Regions from separate parts of the Sphingobacterium zeae genome, predicted to be linked through region 1. Evidence: riboswitches for the same ligand, from Rfam matches in the RefSeq annotation. Region 1 holds a riboswitch; each other region holds the start of a gene.
What was found. A riboswitch is a leader RNA that binds a small molecule or an ion and turns the genes downstream of it on or off. The one in region 1 is predicted to bind S-adenosylmethionine.

Region 1 (6,256 bases):
TTTTAGTTTCATAATTTAATCTCTTTGGGCTATCAATCGGATAGTCAATTTCATAATACTGACAACAAACCTCGCGTATTCATTACACGTCGACTAGCAGAAATAGACAGGTAGTCCGATTCACTCGGTAGACAAGCAAATAATATCGGTAAACCCTATCCTTCGCTGATCGCTTTTACAGCGGATAGGATCATGCGAGCTAATTTTGAATCTTCTGAAACATATCGTAGGAAAATAACATCGAATCAAAATAAAAACCTAAAAAATACATAGTATTCAAAACAAATAAAATGTATACTATAAATATTAAGCATAATATTTGTATTTTTACACCGAAAATTAGTAAACTGATTGATGAGCATTGAATCGTTAAAGAAAAGATTCTACCTTTTTTATACCCATATTATCCGATTCATCCGGGGTGAACACACTGGCGATGCTTTGCGAAATGTATCAATCAGCATTTTGCCCAGTTTGGGGATCTATGTGTTGGGCACGCCGGCAAATGTGGCCATCGGTATTGGGGTGGGATCATTATTGACTACATTAACTGATCCTCCAGGTAATCGGAAAGATAAATTTTCTTCTGCTCTTGTCTGTATTCCCACTTTCTTTGTTTCTTCGCTTCTTACAGCATTTCTTTTTCCTTTTCATTGGCCGCTAGTTATTTTATTGAGTTCCGCAGGCTTTATCTGCACTTTTTATGGGGTTTTCGGCCCCCGTTATGCCGCAATCGGAAACATGACATTGATTCTGATGAGCTTTGTCATCGGCATGGCCCCTCAGCATCCACTTTCAGTGAGCTTGCAAATTACTGCAGGCGCCAGCATCTATTATTTCTTTAGTCTATTACAGGTTCACATACACCCCTATCGCTCTTTAAAACACGCTATGGCCAATGGGTTTCACGGTTTATCTGAATTTCTATTGATACGCTCTGAATCTTACGATCCGGATATTCCGCTGGATTTGACTTACAGCCGCGTCGGAAAAATTTATGGCCAGATCAGCGAACAACAGGAGCAAATCAGATCACTCTTATTTAGGGAAGAAAAAATCATAAGCCAACGCTGGCACAAAAGCAACTATTGGCTTAGTCAAGTCTATGGGTTAATTGATTTACACGAATTAATTATTGCACTGGATCATGATTATGATGCCATTCGAAAAAATTTGATAGATACTGGTAGCCTTCCGCTAATTCGTCGTAGCATAACATTACTGGCCCTGGAAATCGATAGTTTTTCGCAGCCTAATAAAAGGTTTCGCTATGCTGAACAGCTCTACGATAACCACGTTAAAATCTGTATGCTGCTTTCGGATCTAAAGAAAATTCAAGAACAACAAACCGCCCCAGCAGATGGTATTCTAGCTTCCATCATCCACAATATCGAAGCTATTATTGAAGTTCTCAAACGGATTCAAATTGCTTTTTTTCAGAATCAAGAAATCAAAAACAAAATTGACGCCAATGAGTATCAGCAATTTATCAGTCGTCCTTTGCGTAATCTAAGTGACATCAAGAGCAGACTCCATCTCCATAATCCACTTTTCCGCTTTGCACTCCGGATGGCCGTTCTATTCGGAACGGGTGCATTGATAGGTATTTCTTTCTTGGATTTTAAATATACCTATTGGATCTTACTCACTATTGCCATTGTTGCAAGACCCGCATTTTCAATGACCAAAACACGCAATATAGAACGCATACTAGGTACATTTTCGGGAATTGCCGTCGGAATACTCTGTTTGGTCTCCATTGATTTTCTGCCCGCTCTTCTTCTAATTGCCGCTACTGGACTATTTGGATTCTTCTTGTTCAACCGATCAAACTATATGGTCAGTGTGATCTTTATTACGCTGGGCATAGTCATTGCATTAAACTTATTTGAAGGAAATATTAATATCATTTTGGGCAGTAGAATAATTTTTACTTTAGTAGGTGCGCTGCTGGCAATAGCGGGTTATTTCTTGATACCAGTGCGCCAAAGCACGAGTATGGTCCACTTAGCAAAAGAGGTCGCATTATATAACCACCATTATTTTCAAATTATCAACAAACGCCTTTCCGACGATCTGCAAAGTTCTTTCGACATTCGGCTCGCTCGAAAAAAGGCACAGACAGCCATGGCTCTCTTTTCCGAAGCAATCAATCAAATGAAAAAAGAACCTGAGCACAAATGGGTCGACTGGTCTCATATCCATCATTTTCAAGCACTCTCCTATCGCATCAATTCACATTTGGTTGGTCTCTCCATATCCTTAGGTCGAGAGGCGAATCACGAAATACAGCAGGGTATCCACGGTAGGATTGATGCTTTGAAACCTCTTTTAACCGATTTAGATCAGCTTGCTGAAAATATCAACTTTACTAAAACATAAGGCCAAACGATGCATTTATGTATCGCTATTGGATAACGAATATGCGATTACAGCTAAGGAGGCAGTTCTCTTTTAACTAAAAAAAACGTATTTCTTTTGCATTGATAAAAAAGAAGTTTATATTTGTGTCGTCTTCGAAAGAAGATTTCTAATCAACACCTTCCTTAATCAGTAGGTCTTGATTTATAAAGAAGTGGCGAGAGACTGGCTCAATGACCCACTGGCAACCTTCAATTTGCTTGAAAAGGTGCCAATTCCTGTCCAAAATAATATCGTTTTGGAGCATATAAATGATATAAGACAATGCTTATTAAATTACTGAAATCCATTAAAAATTCAGGTTCAATAGAACTGAACCTTGCGAACAGCAAAAGTGTACTACATCGTAAAAAAGTATCGATGCGAATGCGTATGCATACACACTTCCCTGCTTGTTAAAAATCATTTCCTTTTTCCTTGGATAACGATTTGACAGACCTTCGAAGTAGGTGTGTATGCTTCTCTTTTACCTTTACAAATTCTTTTTTGAAACCTTAAAATCTGATATATTATGTCTTCTAACAAAAATTTAAAATTCGAAACACTACAGGTTCATGCTGGCCAGGTCGCTGATCCTACCACAGGATCCAGAGCAGTTCCTATATATCAAACAACATCTTTTGTATTTGAAAATGCAGAACATGGAGCCAATCTATTCGCGTTAAAGCAGTTTGGAAACATTTATACCCGGATCATGAATCCAACTACGGATGTATTTGAACAACGGATTGCAGCTTTAGAAGGTGGCATTTCAGCAGTCGCAGTTGCATCTGGTCAGGCAGCGCAGTTTATTGCATTAAATAATATTCTTGAAAACGGCGACAATTTTGTTGCAGGGTCCAACTTATATGGAGGCACATTCAATCAATTCAAAGTTTCATTCAAACGGCTAGGTATTGAAGCTCGTTTTGCAACCGATGCTGAAGCTGATAAAATAGAAGCGCTCATTGATGATAAAACTAAGGCTATCTATGTCGAAACAATCGGAAACCCGAGTTTCAATATTCCTGATTTTGAAAAAATCGCCGCTGTAGCGAAGAAATACGATTTGCCATTAATTGTTGACAACACATTTGGAGCTGGGGGTTATTTATTTAAACCATTAGAGCATGGGGCAAACGTAGTCGTTGAATCGGCAACGAAATGGATTGGGGGGCATGGAACCAGCATTGGTGGCGTCATCGTTGATGGGGGTAACTATAACTGGGGGAATGGGAAGTATCCACAATTTTCTGAACCATCCGAGGGTTATCATGGATTGGTGTTTTCAGATGTTTTTGGTGAAAATGGCCCATTTGGCAATATACAATTTGCAATTCGCGCGCGTGTAGAGGGATTAAGAGATTTCGGACCAGCGCTCTCTCCTTTCAATTCATTCTTGTTGTTACAAGGCCTTGAAACATTGTCTCTACGTGTACAACGGCATATCGACAACGCGTTGGAAATAGCTAGATGGCTTGAGGCCCATCCTCAGGTCGAAAAAGTAAATTATCCAGGATTAAAAAGCTCTCCAAGCTTCGCTAATGCGCAAAAATATCTTAAGAACGGCTACGGTGCAGTGCTTTCTTTCCAGCTAAAGGGCGACGCAGCGCAAAAAGCCAACGACTTTATCGACAGTTTAGAATTAATCAGTCATTTAGCTAACGTAGGCGATACTAAATCGCTGATTATTCATCCTGCAGCAACGACCCACCAACAATTGAGTGACGAAGATCAAGCGAATGCTGGTGTGTTCAAAGGACTGTTGCGTCTATCAGTTGGAATAGAACATATTGATGATATCAAAGCTGATTTACAACAGGCTTTTGATAAAATCAACTAATTGGACTTTAGTCGGCTATAAAATTTAAACGTAAAATGAGTAAGCATACTTATCTGCACCCGGAGCCTTTTGTATTTGAAAATGGAAAAGAGCTTACTGATTTACAAATCAGTTATGAGACGTTTGGCAAACTTAATCCAGATCGCAGCAATGTGATCTGGGTATGTCATGCCTTAACTGCCAATGCAAATGTCTTGGATTGGTGGCCAGGCCTTTTTGGAACCGATGATTTATTTGATCCGAACGACTATTATATCATCTGCGCCAACGTTATTGGGTCGGCCTATAATAGTAGCAACCCATTGTCTATTAACCCAGCTACTGGACAGCCTTACTACCTATCTTTTCCTGAATTTACAGTAAGGGATTTGGCCAGTGCTCACCAGTTTCTTGCTGACCATTTGGACATCAAGCGTATTAACGTTCTTATCGGGGGCTCATTAGGGGGACAACAGGCATTGGAATGGGCGGCTTCCAACACGATATCAGTCGATCATTTAATCGTCGTTGGCACAAATGCTGTTCATTCACCATGGGGTATTGCATTCAATGAGAGCCAACGCCTTGCCATTACAACCGACCGTACCTTTTATGCCAACCATCCTGATGGCGGAGCTAAAGGATTGAAAGTTGCACGCGCTATGGCACTGTTGTCTTACCGAAACTATACAACGTATGCCAACACGCAAAAGGAAGATGATAACGAAAAACTCGATCATTATAAAGCATCCTCCTATCAGAACTATCAAGGGGAAAAATTAGTAAACCGCTATAATGCTTACAGCTATTATTTCCTAACCAAAGCAATGGATAGCCACAATTTGGGGCGTGGCAGATCGTCTATTGAATCTGCACTATCAAGCATTAGCTGTCCAACATTGGTATTGAGTGTCAATACAGATTTATTGTTTCCTCCACAAGAGCAACAATTCATAGCACAGCATATTCCCAATGCTCGTTACCAAGAGATTGAATCAACCTATGGTCATGACGGCTTTTTGATCGAAACAACAAAACTAACGCAAGCTATTAGCCACTTTCTGAGCGACCACAAAGTGTACGCTGCTGAATTAGTATAAGAGATTGAACAATATAATAAGAGAATATAATAAGAGAATATAAGAAGAGATATGAGCAATAAATTAACAATAGGGATGTTTGGATTTGGTGTTGTAGGCCAAGGCCTTTATGATATTATCAAAACCAAAAATCTTAATCTGGAAATCAAGAAGTTCGTCATTAAAAATGGTAATAAAAAACGCTCGCTACCAGCAGATTTGTTTTCTACTGATGCAGAGGCAATTTTAGGTGATCCAGAAATTAATACTGTTGTCGAACTGATTGATGATGCCGAAGCAGCCTACCAACTAACTGTTCGCGCACTGAAATCGGGGAAAAATGTGGTTTCAGCCAATAAAAAAATGATTGCTAGCCATTTGGAAGAACTGGTCGATATCCAACATGATTATGGCACAAGCCTCTTGTATGAAGGTGCTGTTTGTGGTAGTATTCCCATTATCCGAAATTTAGAAGAGTATTATGATAATGAACTGCTCCACTCTGTTAGTGGTATTTTTAATGGATCTTCCAACTATATTCTATCAAAAGTTTTCAACGAAAACCAGCACTATGCAGATGCTTTGAAGAAAGCACAGGAACTCGGTTTTGCAGAAACAGATCCAACCTTGGATGTAGGTGGATTTGACCCCAAATTTAAGGTATGCATTGTTGCTTCGCATGCGTACGGTATCTATGTCAAACCAGAAGATGTGTTCAATATTGGTATTGATAAATTGGGACAGCAAGATATTCGTTTTGCGAAAGAAAAGAACCTCAAGATCAAATTGATACCGACGGCAAAAGAGATCGATCGCAACAAAGTTGTACTTTATGTATTACCACGCCTAGTAGGCAAAGACAGCATGCTCTATAATGTAGAAAATGAGAACAATGGAGTATTGGTGAAAGCGGCCTTTGCAGACGAACAATTTTTCTATGGTAAAGGAGCAGGAG
Region 2 (6,256 bases), 2.8 Mb from region 1:
TGTCTAATTTTTAAATGTTTTTAATAATTCTTATTTTAGTTGATGTTCATTGGCTTTTGACACCGAATGATCTAGAGCAAAGATGAGAAGGGATAAACATCTTATTCGTCTGTTTACCATTTGTATTCGACTGTAGTCGATTGTAACCGTTTGTTGTCGTTTAGTAATTTTCTATGAGTTCTGTTGAGAGAGCTTGCCTTGAATGTGGCAAGAGTATACGTGGCCGTTCTGACAAGCGATTTTGTGATGATGCTTGTCGGAATGCCTATAATAATAAATTGAATAGCGACCAAACCAATTTGGTGCGTAACGTGAATAATATCCTGCGAAAAAACCGCCGGATATTGTTAGATACGTTGAACGGGGAGGGCATGGTGAAGATCCAACGGGAAAAGTTAAAGCGGTTGGGATTTGATTTTAAGTTTCATACACATACTTTTTCCAATAACAAGGGGCAGACCTATAGCTTTATTTACGAAACAGGCTATCTTTTGTTGGAGAATGATTGGGTATTGATTGTTCAAAAGAAACCGCTGTGATGTCGATCGCAACATGTTCATTTGTATTGGTTTAGCTTGCAGAACTGAGCTTGGCTTTTCTTATTGCGATATAATTAAAAATAGTAAACGTTAGAATCAATATGTAATAGCATACTGGGATGAGTAAAAAATAGGCACTATTGAAGATATCGCTTAAAAAAGACGGTAGTGCAATTTTAAAAAAATCTGCAATAATAATATAGCCGATGAAACTTCCTAGAAAAAATAGTCCAACAGCATGTATTGTAATTATTTTTTTAGGTGCTTACTGTATAAGGCGTCTTTGTTTTGTTTCGTATAACCCATAATTGCTGGGACCAATAGCCCTAATAATGGATTGACCAAAAAGGTGAGCGATGCTAAATATAGCGCTTTAATACTGCCTGTTTGATTGTTGTCGATACTGATTTGATTTACATTTGGCATAATGAGTTGTTCTAATGGTATTTCCAAAATTTGACTGATCTGTTTGAGACTAAATCCACTAATTTCTTCCGTGCCTTTTTCTATGCGTTGCACTGTTCTTAGCGATACCCCCGCTTGATCGGCGAGTTCCTGCTGCGTTAGTCCCTTACGTTTTCTTGCTAGTTTGATGAATTGATTAGCTGATTGACTTTCCATAGTTCAAAGATGGGGAAATAGTCGTTGAATTTTAGTGAAATTGATGCGACAATAATATGCCAATATCGTGCTGAATAATATAACAGATTAATAATCAAAAGTTTTTGGAATTTGGTAAATATTTTGAATCTTTGCAATTCAATAGCGTAATTAATAAAAACGGAAGAATATGTTTGCAATATTAGAAAATCCCGCTTCGTCCACAGAGAAGATTCTCGGGAATATTCTTCGGAATACGGCCCTTTCCTAATCTTCTTCTTAATACGTTAAGTAACCTAGGTTGATATTGGCTAAAACGTGGCGCTCGAAATAATAGTCCACTTTTCCAATATGCTTAGCTTATTCAGGAGTTTTAAAAATCCAGTTACTTTCAACGTTATCGTGAAAGCTGGATATGAATGTTATGTTTTAGAAAATTTTATGAATTTAGTAAATAAATATGTCCTTCAGGCGCTGGATAACTATCCGATGTATTTGGAGGAGACCATGGAATCCTTATCCTATGCGCTATCCTATGATGAGTCCAATACAATGGCGCTGTGTTTGATGGGAAGAGTTCATGCCGAACAGCTATTGGACTATGAGCAGGCAAAAAGGTATTTCCAGGAAGCTTTGGTGCATAATGTTCAGGCACTGGAAGTATATCCTTATTTCATTCAGACATTGATTGATATGGGGGAATATGAAGCTGCAAAAAAGACGATCAAATTTGCTTTGACACTTCCGGCCATGCCCTTGACAGGAATCTGGATCAAGAAAGCACTTCTATTTGAAAAAATGAGAAAATACAAAAAGGCGTTGAAGGCGTTAAAAAAGGCTAAACTTGAAAATGTTGACCTCGATTTTTCGTCAAGTCTGAAGTCTATTGAGGAGCGGATTAAAGGAAAACAGGAAATTAGTAAAGGAAGTGGGAAAAATAGTAAGAAAGAAAGTAATACTGCTCATAAGTAGACCCACGATCTGGCTACAAATTTATATTAATATAAATACAATAAAAAAGCCCTAGCTGAAATTTCAGCTAGGGCTTTATCAATATAGTGTAAGAATTATTCTGCTCTTAAGATTTTCGCAGCCTCAACCATAGACTCTAAAGCCGCTTTGGTTTCTGGCCAAGCACGAGTTTTCAAACCACAGTCAGGGTTAACCCAAAGTTGTTCTGCTGGAACTACAGCTTTTGCTTTGCGCAATAGATCTACCATCTCATCTTTGCTTGGAACACGTGGTGAGTGAATGTCATAAACACCTGGACCAATATCATTTGGATATTTGAAATCACCGGCGAAAGCATTCAATAATTTCATTTGAGAACGTGAAGTCTCAATCGTGATAACATCGGCATCCATTGCAGCGATATCTTCGATCACATTATTGAACTCAGAATAACACATGTGTGTGTGAATCTGTGTATCGTCTTCAACATTTGATGAAGAGACACGGAAAGCACGTACTGCCCAGTTCAAGTAATCTTTTTGATCAGCTTTACGTAACGGTAATCCTTCACGGATAGCTGGTTCATCGATTTGTATGATTTTGATACCTGCTTTTTCCAAGGCTTGTACTTCATCCAAGATCGCCAATGCAATTTGGTAAGTCGTTGTTGAGCGCGGTTGATCGTTACGTACGAAAGACCATTGTAAGATTGTTACAGGACCAGTCAACATACCTTTAACCGGACGATTTGTCAATGATTGTGCATATGAAGACCAACGTACAGTCATATCTTCAGGACGGTATACGTCACCATAGATAATCGGAGGTTTTACACAACGTGAACCGTAAGATTGTACCCAGCCATTTTGTGTGAATGCGTAACCAGCCAATTGTTCACCGAAGTATTCAACCATGTCATTACGTTCGAATTCGCCATGTACTAATACGTCGATATCCAATTGCTCTTGAAGACGGATGGTGTTTTCTGTTTCTTCTGCGATTGCTTTATCGTATTCTGCCTGCGTAATAGCACCCTTTTTCAGGTCTGCTCTCCATTTACGAACATCTTTCGTTTGTGGAAATGAACCGATAGTGGTGGTCGGGAATGCCGGCAAGTTGAACTTCGCTTGTTGCGCCGCTTTACGGTCTGCAAATGCTGAAGAGCGTTTTGCATCCTCATCAGTGATATTGCTTGTACGTGTTTTAACTTCAGGTTTGTGAATTAATGGAGAAGTGCGACGGCTTTCAGCAGCAGCTTTGTTCGCTTTAAAACGTTTCGCTGTTTCCGCATCAACTTCGCCTTCTGCCAATACAGCTAAGTCTTTTACCTCAGCTAATTTTTGTTTAGCAAATGCTAACCAATTCTTTACTTCAGCAGGTAATGATTGTTCATTATGCTCATTATCTAGGTCAAAAGGAACATGCAACAATGATGAAGATGGAGCCACCCAAACACGGTCTTTTCCTAATGCATCAACAGCCTGTTTGATTTTAACCAATGATTTTTCGTAATCATTTTTCCAGATGTTACGGCCTTCAACAATACCTAAAGATAATGTTAATGAAGCTGGAACTTTAGCCAATACCGTATCCAATTGGTTTTCACCGCGTACCAGATCCAAATGTAAAGCATGGATAGGTAAGTTAACTGCGATATCTTCGTTGTCTTTTAAAGCTTCGAAGTAAGTCGTTGCGATTAATTTGATATTTTTTGCTGCTGCAGCTAATTTTTCGAAAGTAGGTTGATATAAAGCTTTTACTTTAGCATCTAGATCCAATGCTAAGAAAGGCTCATCAATCTGGACATACTGTGCACCAGCATCAGCTAGTTTAGCCAATATTTGCTCGTATACAGGCACAAGTTTATCCAATAAATCGATACGGTCGAAGCCAGCTTCTTTTTCTTTACCGATCAATAGGTAAGTGATCGGACCAAGCAAAACTGGTTTAGTGTCAATGCCCAATGATTTTGCTTCATTGTATTCGTTTAAGAATTTTTCAGAAGTCAATTTAAATTCTTGATCTTTTGTAAATTCTGGTACCATGTAGTGGTAGTTGGTATCTAACCACTTGGTCATTTCCATTGCAGTCACGTCGATTCCTTCCTGCTGGAAACCACGAGCCATAGCGAAATATAGATCTAAACTGTAATTGTTGTCTACTTTATTCAATAAGGAATGGTAACGGGCAGGAATTGCACCAACCGTAAGGGTTAAATCCAATACTTGATCGTAAAAGGAGAAATCATTGGAAGGGATCAAATCTATTCCAGCATCTTTTTGTGTTTTCCAATTGCCTTCACGTATTTTTTTTGCGGTATCCAATAATTCCTCAACAGAAGATTTTTTAGCCCAATAGGCCTCATTGGCTTTTTTCAATTCGCGGAACGCGCCCACACGAGGGTAACCTAAATTGTTAGTCAATAACATAATGAATGTTTTTAATATTTTTTTTCAACTATATTTCTTGCTAGAGAGAGAAGGACACACTAGAATTTGGTGACTTCGGCTTATCATTCCCATATACAATGGGTAGAATTTAGCACCTTGTCAAGGGACAGGTTGCTAAGGCTTCATCGGGTCTATTCCCTCTGCCTTTCTCTATAAGCGATGCTAAGGTACGTAATTATTTTAAAAATGCAAATTTTTTATGAAAGTATACCTATTTTTTATATTCTACTAAGAACGAGATGCTTTTTTTCTCTTCTTCTCATCGAATTACTATTTTATTTCATAATTCATTGCGTGACAGATAAAAAATGGGAATGATCGATTGACTCATTCCCTGTGTTTTTAGCTTACCAAAAGTTTGTAACCTTTGCCATGTACATTTACAATCTCAACTTTACTATCCTCTTTCAGGTATTTTCGAAGTTTACTGAGAAAGACATCCATACTTCTACCAGTAAAATAGTTGTCATCATGCCATATCTTTAATAAGGCCTCCTCTCTTGTCAATACATCATTTTTCTTTAGGCAGAGCAGGCGTAATAGTTCAGCTTCTTTAGTCGATAGTTTCTGCATCTGCCCTTTATAGGAAATCTGCTGACTTGTGTAATCAAAGAAATAATCGCCAATTTCAAATTTGTCTGCAACTACCTCTTCTTCTTTATCCCGAACACTGCGTTTTAGCAGGGCATTGATGCGAAGTAACAATTCCTCAACCCGAAACGGCTTGGTAATATAATCATCTCCTCCAAGTTCAAAAGCTTCAGTTTTATCTTCCATCATGCTTTTTGCTGTGGCAAAGATTATTGGAACAGTATTGTTTGTTTTTCTGATTTCACGTCCAACTGAGAAGCCGTCTTTCTTAGGCATCATCACATCGAAGATGCAGAGGTCATAGTTATTTTTCTTGAATTGGGATATTGCTTCATCACCATCTGTACATAGTGTGACGTCAAATTTTCCCTTTAATTCGAGATAGTCTTTTAAAAGATCCCCCAAATTAGGATCGTCTTCTGCTAATAATATCTTTTGCATAATGAATACTTTAATTTTAACGAATTCCCTTGATGCTGATAAATCAGCTTCCTCTACCTTTGAAATTCTTTTACAGAGGAAATATACAAAAAAGGAACCTTTTATTTTTTTGTAGGCAAAATTACTTCAAAGGTCGTGCCCTTATCTTTTTCGCTTTTAACCGTAATTTTTCCGTTCAGTCTCCTCAAAATATCTTGTACATAACTTAGACCGAGACCAAACCCTTTTACATTGTGGACATTCCCCGTAGGTATCCGGTAAAACTGGTCAAAAATCTTTTGAAGGTGATCTCGGCTCATACCGATACCGTTATCAGCTATAGTGACCACAATACTATCACCGACGTTTTTTGATTGTATATTCACATGTAAGTCTCCTTTATTGTATTTAATTGCATTATCCAATAGGTTATAAAATACGTTTGAGAAGTGCAGTTCGTCACCAACGACAATATCCTTAGTGGCTGCCAGATCAATAGTGAATTTTCCGCCAATATTTTGCATTCTCAGCTGCATACTGTCTGTAACCGCTGAAATAAGATCGTTAATATGAACATCTACCTGATCTAGTTTTAAGGTTTCTTTTTCTAGTCGAGCTAAATCAAGTACACGTTCGATGTGATTCCCTAACCTAACATTCTCGTCGTAGATGATATTGGCTAATTTTTGAACGCGTTTATGATCG
Region 3 (6,256 bases), 1.7 Mb from region 1:
AACTTTCTGAAATCTTCAATCTTAGGGCTAGGGTGGCCTGTTGCTAGGCCATGGAGTACCGATAGGATACGTTCTTTCATCTCGGCAGTTGCCTTATTGGTGAATGTGACCGCTAAAATCTCCTTATAGCTATTCTCGTTGGATAGGAGGAGTGCGAGATAGTGTAAAGTTAAGCTAAAGGTTTTCCCCGAACCGGCTGAAGCTTTGAGTATTTTTAATGGCGCAACGGATTTCATAGAATGAAGGTAGAAAGTAAAAAGTGAATTGGCAAAAATGGCGAAGATTATTTTAATTGAGAAAGACAGACGTAATTTGATTCTAATTTATTACCCAAATTATCTTTTATGATATATACATGGTGTCATAATCTGATTAGCTGTTGCCTTTGGACGAAGCTAACAGCTGTACAAATTACGTTGGTGTTGACGGCAGAGCTAGTGTAATGACATCTGTTTTAAAATAGGGGATTAAAGGTGTTAAGGATGTCATTTTCAGCGAATTTTATAAAATTATGTTTATGAATAGAAAAAAATAACTATCTTTGCATCCCCTCTAGTATGAAGCTCGGGGGATATGTTGAATACATAAAATAAATTAAAAAATGGCAACTAAAATCAGATTGCAAAGACACGGTAAAAAAGGACGTCCTTTTTACCACGTAGTCGTAGCGGATTCTCGCGCTCCACGTGACGGTAAATTCATTGAACGTATTGGTTCTTACAACCCAAACACTAATCCAGCAACGATCGTTTTGGATTTTGAAAAAGCTTTGGATTGGATGAACAAAGGTGCTCAACCGACTGACACAGCTCGCGCTATCCTTTCTTACAAAGGTGTTCTTTACAAAAAACACTTGCAAGGTGGTGTGAAAAAAGGTGCTTTTGATGAAGCTGCTGCTGAAGCTAAATTTGCAGCTTGGACTGAAGCTAATGATGCAAGAATCTCTGGTAAAAAAGATGGTTTAGCACAAACTAAAGCTGATGCTAGAAATGCTGCTTTAGCTGCTGAAGCTAAGAAAAAAGAAGAAAAAGCTGCTGCTGTAGCTGCTAAAAATGCTCCTGTAGCGGAAGAAACTCCTGCTGAAGAGACTGAAGCTCCTGCATCAGAAGAAACTGAAGGTTAATTCTTTCATAAAGTATTCGAGAAAGCCGACTCAACCTTGAGCCGGCTTTTTTTGAAACAGCCATTAGGCTAATAGTTTGCCATTATCATGTCTTACATCTAATTGCCAAATACGAAAATATGACTATTGATCAAAGCTTTTACATCGGTTATATCAGCAAAACAAGAGGGCTTAAAGGGGAAGTACAGCTATTTTTTGAGTTCGAAGAATACGAGAGTTTGGATATGGATGTCGTCTTCGTGGAAGTGAACAAAAAGCTTGTTCCTTATTTTGTTGACGCCATCAAATTTCAAAAGAACAGTACCGCTTATGTGACATTCGAAGATGTGGATCATATTGATAAGGCTCAAATACTTGTGCGTAAAAAGCTATATCTTTCCAATGATAAAATGCCGGAGCGTGATCCAGATGATTTTAGATATACGGATTTGATCGGGTTTTTAGTAATTGATGAGAACCATGGTGAACTGGGGAGAATAACAGATGTGCAGGAATTTCCACAACAATTTGTTGCTACCGTAGATATGGATGGCAAGGAGCTGATGTTCCCGCTTTCGGACGATTTGATCTTAGGTATTGATGGCGAGGAGGAGATTATTGAAGTTGAACTGCCAGAGGGCTTGGTGGATCTCTATAAAGAATAAGCTATCCCCGAGCTTAATTCAAATGAATAGCGGTATACTATAACTATTGCAGTAATTTCTTCTCTTGGTCGGTGTATTATTATTGACCATAATTATTAATTGATATTGAAACCGTTATTACTGCTGCTATTCGCATTTTCGTTATTTTCCTGTACTTTCTTTGGGAAGAAAAAGGAGTTTCCTGAAGGCAATTATCAAATGATATTTGGTTATTCAAATGAGGAGTATCGTAAATTAAAGAGCGAATCCTCCCAAAATGTGGAGGCAGATGTCTATGGTAATGACCCAACTATATACCGATCCTTTCTCTCCCTTCATGATAAAGACCAATTTGTCCTAGCCATCGATGACATATTACTCTTCGGAAAGTATAGATTCAACGGCGACCGATTAGCGTTGACCGACGAGAAAAAAGGTAGCATCGCATTGGATATTGTTAAGGTAAAAAAGGATTTTATTCAGCTGAGAGGTGATTTTTCACAGTTTAACTCCGCGCGTGTGCCGACTACCGAAAGACTTTATCTCAATTTCGCTTTAGATAAAACCCCTATACGCGAGACGCCAAGCAAATTTGACAGTCAAGTGAATTTGTGGAGGAATGCTCCCGTAAGAACAGAAAGTGAAAAAGAGATCAGGGCGAGGGCATTAAATTTTGTTGATTATTCCATCGCTTACTTTCAACATATATCAAGTTCTGGTACACATCACGATTATCGAATGGATGGTATTGAATCGCCAATTATTTATGCGGAGAACGGTATTGTGCTCAAGGCGTGGACCGATGTGCCGGAATCGTGGAAAGAGTTGTTTTACAATGAACAAAATGCATTGATCGCCTATCGCTATTTATTCGATGGCTTTAAATATGGATCGAAAGAGGAATACCATGTAACAGGCCTTTTATTAATCACATTTTATCTCAAAAATCTACGGAATTCCCTGGCAGCGCATCTTTAGGCGATCGTGTTGTGGCTTAGTCAATCTCTTGGCTGTCAATGATTTTCGATCGTTAAATTTATCTGTTTTTTTTAAGTCTTTTATTTTTGGTGGAGCGTAAATTCCTGCTATTGCCTGGGAATAACTCTGAAACCGTATTTATTACGGTCTTTTCGCTACCATTTTAGTCTTTTCGAAAAAATATTTTTGTCTTTTGATTTTTTAAAACGATATTAGCAATGCTTATAGAGAAAGGCCGAGGGAATAGACCCGTTGAAGCCTTAGCAACCTGTATTGTTCAAGGTGCTAAATTCTACCCTACTCCATGTGGGAAAGATAAGTTACATGAAGATCAACGATTCCTCGACGTGTGCGTTTCGATATAAGCCAACCAAACTAAAAAACAGTTTTTTTAATGAAAATTATCGATCATATCCAGAATGCCAACGGAAAAACATTGTTTTCTTTTGAGCTATTACCACCGGCGAAAGGGCAGGGCATCCAAAGTATTTTTAAAACCATGGATGAACTGATGGAGTTTAAACCTCCTTTTATCGACGTAACTTACCACCGCGAAGATTATATCTATAAAGAGCATGCAGGTGGATTACTGGAACGCGTTTCCTATCGCAAACGTCCTGGAACAGTGGCGATATGTGCAGCAATCATGAATAAATATAAAGTTGATGCAGTACCCCATTTGATATGTGGTGGTTTTACTAAGGAGGAAACCGAAAATGCACTGATCGATCTGAACTTCCTGGGCATAGATAATGTCTTAGTATTGCGCGGAGATGCGCGTAAGGGCGATGCTGATTTTATTCCAACGGATGGTGGACATGCTTTTGCAACAGACCTATTGGAACAGGTTACTGATATGAATAAAGGAAAGTATCTACATGAGGATATTGTGACTTCAGAAAAAACTGATTTTTGTATCGGTGTAGCAGGTTACCCCGAAAAACACTTTGAATCGCCAAATTTTAATACTGACTTTAAATATCTGAAACAAAAAGTCGATATGGGGGCGGAATTTATTGTAACTCAAATGTTCTTTAATGTCGAAAAATATAAGGAATTTGTTACTAAATGTAGGGATAATGGAATCCATGTGCCTATTATCCCCGGATTAAAGCCACTGACAACTAAAAAGCAGCTTGTGACCTTACCCAGAATATTTCATCTGGATATTCCAGAAGAACTGAGCGATGCCGTTTCGGCCTGTAAAACGAATGCCGACGTCAGACAAGTCGGAGAAGAGTGGTTGGTACAACAATGTCGGGAGCTGATCAAGTTTGGCGCTCCGGTTTTACATTTTTATACGATGAGTAATCCGGGCCCAACAAAGAAAATTGTACAAAAATTAGCCTAACTTATAAAAATACCAGGTAAAGGGAGCTGATAAGCTCCCTTTTTCATTGTTAACATATACTATAATTGAACTAATACCCAATTCGTCGTGTTTCTAACTGATTTCATTTAAGCGAATCCAAGTGACAGGGTATTTATTGTTAGGTACTTGTGTTAAATAGTGTTAATTAACATACTTAAATCAAGATAACTTTTTACATTAATGTGCTCTAAAGGATTTAATAAAAGACCAATCGACCTTATGACGTACAATAGAATAAATCTCTACTGGGTTTTGCTTGCGGACTCGTTGCCACATGTGTATATATTGCTACCGTGGAAAAGACGGTAAGCTGGTGGGATTGTGGTGAATTCATTGCCTGTGCTTACAAGCTGGAAGTGGCACACCAACCTGGGGCACCCTTATTTCTTCTGATTCAGAATATATTTTCCAACCTGGCTTTTGGTAATGCCGGTAAAATCGCCTATTGGATGAATATCGGATCGGCAATTTGCAGCGGGCTTACGGTTACATTTTTATTTTGGACCATAACAGCAATTGCCAAGAAGATACTCCGCGAAGACAAATACGCACTCTTATCCAACTGCTTACAGATCTTCGGCGCAGGAATTGTTGGTGCAATGGCATTTAGTTTTAGCGATTCATTTTGGTATTCGGCCGTAGAATCCGAAGTTTATGCGATGTCGTCCTTATGTACAGCAGTTGTGTTTTGGGGAATATTGAAATGGGAAGCTCGTGCTGATGAAGAAGGTAGCGATCGTTGGCTGGTATTTATCGGTTTTGTTATGGGGCTTTCTATTGGCGTTCATTTATTGAATCTTCTGGCTATCCCAGCGATAGCGATGGTTGTCTATTTCAGAAAAGCAACTCAGGTGAGCGCGAAAGGTACCTTAAAAGCTTTTGTAGTAGGTGTACTGATTCTGGGTACCGTTTTGTGGGGTATTATTCAATGGCTGGTTGGCCTGGCAGCTAAAGTTGACCTTGTATTTGTAAATTCACTTGGAATGGGATTTGGTTCCGGCATTTTCTTCTCGTGTTCATTATTGGTCGGATTGATAGTTTACGGTTTGTATTATTCGCATATAAAGCACAAATATACGCTCAACACCGCTCTGTTAGTTTTTTGTTTTGTTTTATTTGGATACAGTTCCTACACCATGGTCATGATCCGGGGAAAAGCAAACCCATCCTTGAATAATAATGCGCCGGATAATGTATTTTCTTTTTTGGGCTATTTGAGCAGGGAACAATATGTCCGGGAACCATTGCTCAAAGGTCCGTATTATGATTCGCAAGTCGTTGGTGTAAAGAGTAAGACAGGCTATCGGAAGGATCAATCGGCGTATGTTCCCTTCACACAGGTAGACAAATATCAATTTGATAAGGAATCCTTTTTCCCGCGTATCTATAGCCAAGATGGAAGCCACCAAGCCTATTATAGAAGTTACCTCAATTTGAAAGAAGGGCAACAACCAACTTTTTCCGATAATTTTAAGTTCTTTTTCAATTTTCAGCTTGGCGATATGTATACCCGGTATTTCTTATGGAATTTTGTCGGTAGACAGAATGATAAGCAAGGGTATGGAACGTATAATGACGGGAATTGGCTGTCAGGGATCAAAACATTGGACAATTGGCGCCTGGGGGGTCAAGATAAACTTTCCCCAGCTCAAGAGCATGATCCAAGCCGAAACACCTATTTCTTTCTGCCGCTGCTTTTGGGGATAGCTGGTGCGCTATGGTTGTATCGAAATAACAAGCCTTATACTTTGGTCGTAACACTACTGTTCGTGTTTACGGGAATAGCGATTGTTGTTTACCTCAATCAAACGCCCATGCAGCCCCGCGAACGGGATTATGCTTATGTGGGCTCTTTCTACGCGTTTGCAATCTGGATTGGATTGGGGCTGATCGCATTGGTTCGTTTTTTCAAACGTTTTTTACGAACACGCTATGCTTTGGCGACAGGTTTATCCTTTGCATTGCTGGGTGGCCCCATTATTTTGGTTCATCAGAACTGGGACGATCATGATCGATCGGAGAAATCGATGGCAAGGGACTTGGCGCGTAATTATCTTGAAGCCTGTGCTCCAAATGCAATTCTATTTACCTATGGCGATCATGATACATTTCCGGTGTGGTACTTACAAGAAGTGGAAGGTGTGCGTCCCGATGTACGGG

Region 2: another riboswitch for S-adenosylmethionine. It lies ahead of metE (5-methyltetrahydropteroyltriglutamate--homocysteine S-methyltransferase); the one in region 1 lies ahead of QE382_RS10500 (O-acetylhomoserine aminocarboxypropyltransferase/cysteine synthase family protein).
Region 3: another riboswitch for S-adenosylmethionine. It lies ahead of QE382_RS03360 (methylenetetrahydrofolate reductase); the one in region 1 lies ahead of QE382_RS10500 (O-acetylhomoserine aminocarboxypropyltransferase/cysteine synthase family protein).

What each region holds. Positions count from the first base shown of each region.
Region 1 covers NZ_JAUTBA010000001.1:2,526,410-2,532,665, reverse strand. The annotation lists gene QE382_RS10510 (TonB-dependent receptor domain-containing protein) at 1-12, opposite strand, end outside; gene QE382_RS10505 (FUSC family protein) at 355-2,382, shown strand; SAM riboswitch class I at 2,563-2,675, shown strand; gene QE382_RS10500 (O-acetylhomoserine aminocarboxypropyltransferase/cysteine synthase family protein) at 2,933-4,243, shown strand; gene QE382_RS10495 (homoserine O-acetyltransferase family protein) at 4,279-5,322, shown strand; gene QE382_RS10490 (homoserine dehydrogenase) at 5,374-6,256, shown strand, end outside.
Region 2 covers NZ_JAUTBA010000001.1:5,341,378-5,347,633, reverse strand. The annotation lists gene QE382_RS22540 (DUF2116 family Zn-ribbon domain-containing protein) at 174-539, shown strand; gene QE382_RS22535 (helix-turn-helix domain-containing protein) at 789-1,160, opposite strand; gene QE382_RS22530 (hypothetical protein) at 1,581-2,111, shown strand; gene metE (5-methyltetrahydropteroyltriglutamate--homocysteine S-methyltransferase) at 2,207-4,519, opposite strand; SAM riboswitch class I at 4,597-4,699, opposite strand; gene QE382_RS22520 (response regulator transcription factor) at 4,883-5,572, opposite strand; gene QE382_RS22515 (sensor histidine kinase) at 5,674-6,256, opposite strand, start outside.
Region 3 covers NZ_JAUTBA010000001.1:782,375-788,630, forward strand. The annotation lists gene QE382_RS03340 (UvrD-helicase domain-containing protein) at 1-236, opposite strand, end outside; gene QE382_RS03345 (30S ribosomal protein S16) at 602-1,123, shown strand; gene rimM (ribosome maturation factor RimM) at 1,243-1,767, shown strand; gene QE382_RS03355 (hypothetical protein) at 1,873-2,724, shown strand; SAM riboswitch class I at 2,944-3,046, shown strand; gene QE382_RS03360 (methylenetetrahydrofolate reductase) at 3,119-4,075, shown strand; gene QE382_RS03365 (glycosyltransferase family 117 protein) at 4,390-6,256, shown strand, end outside.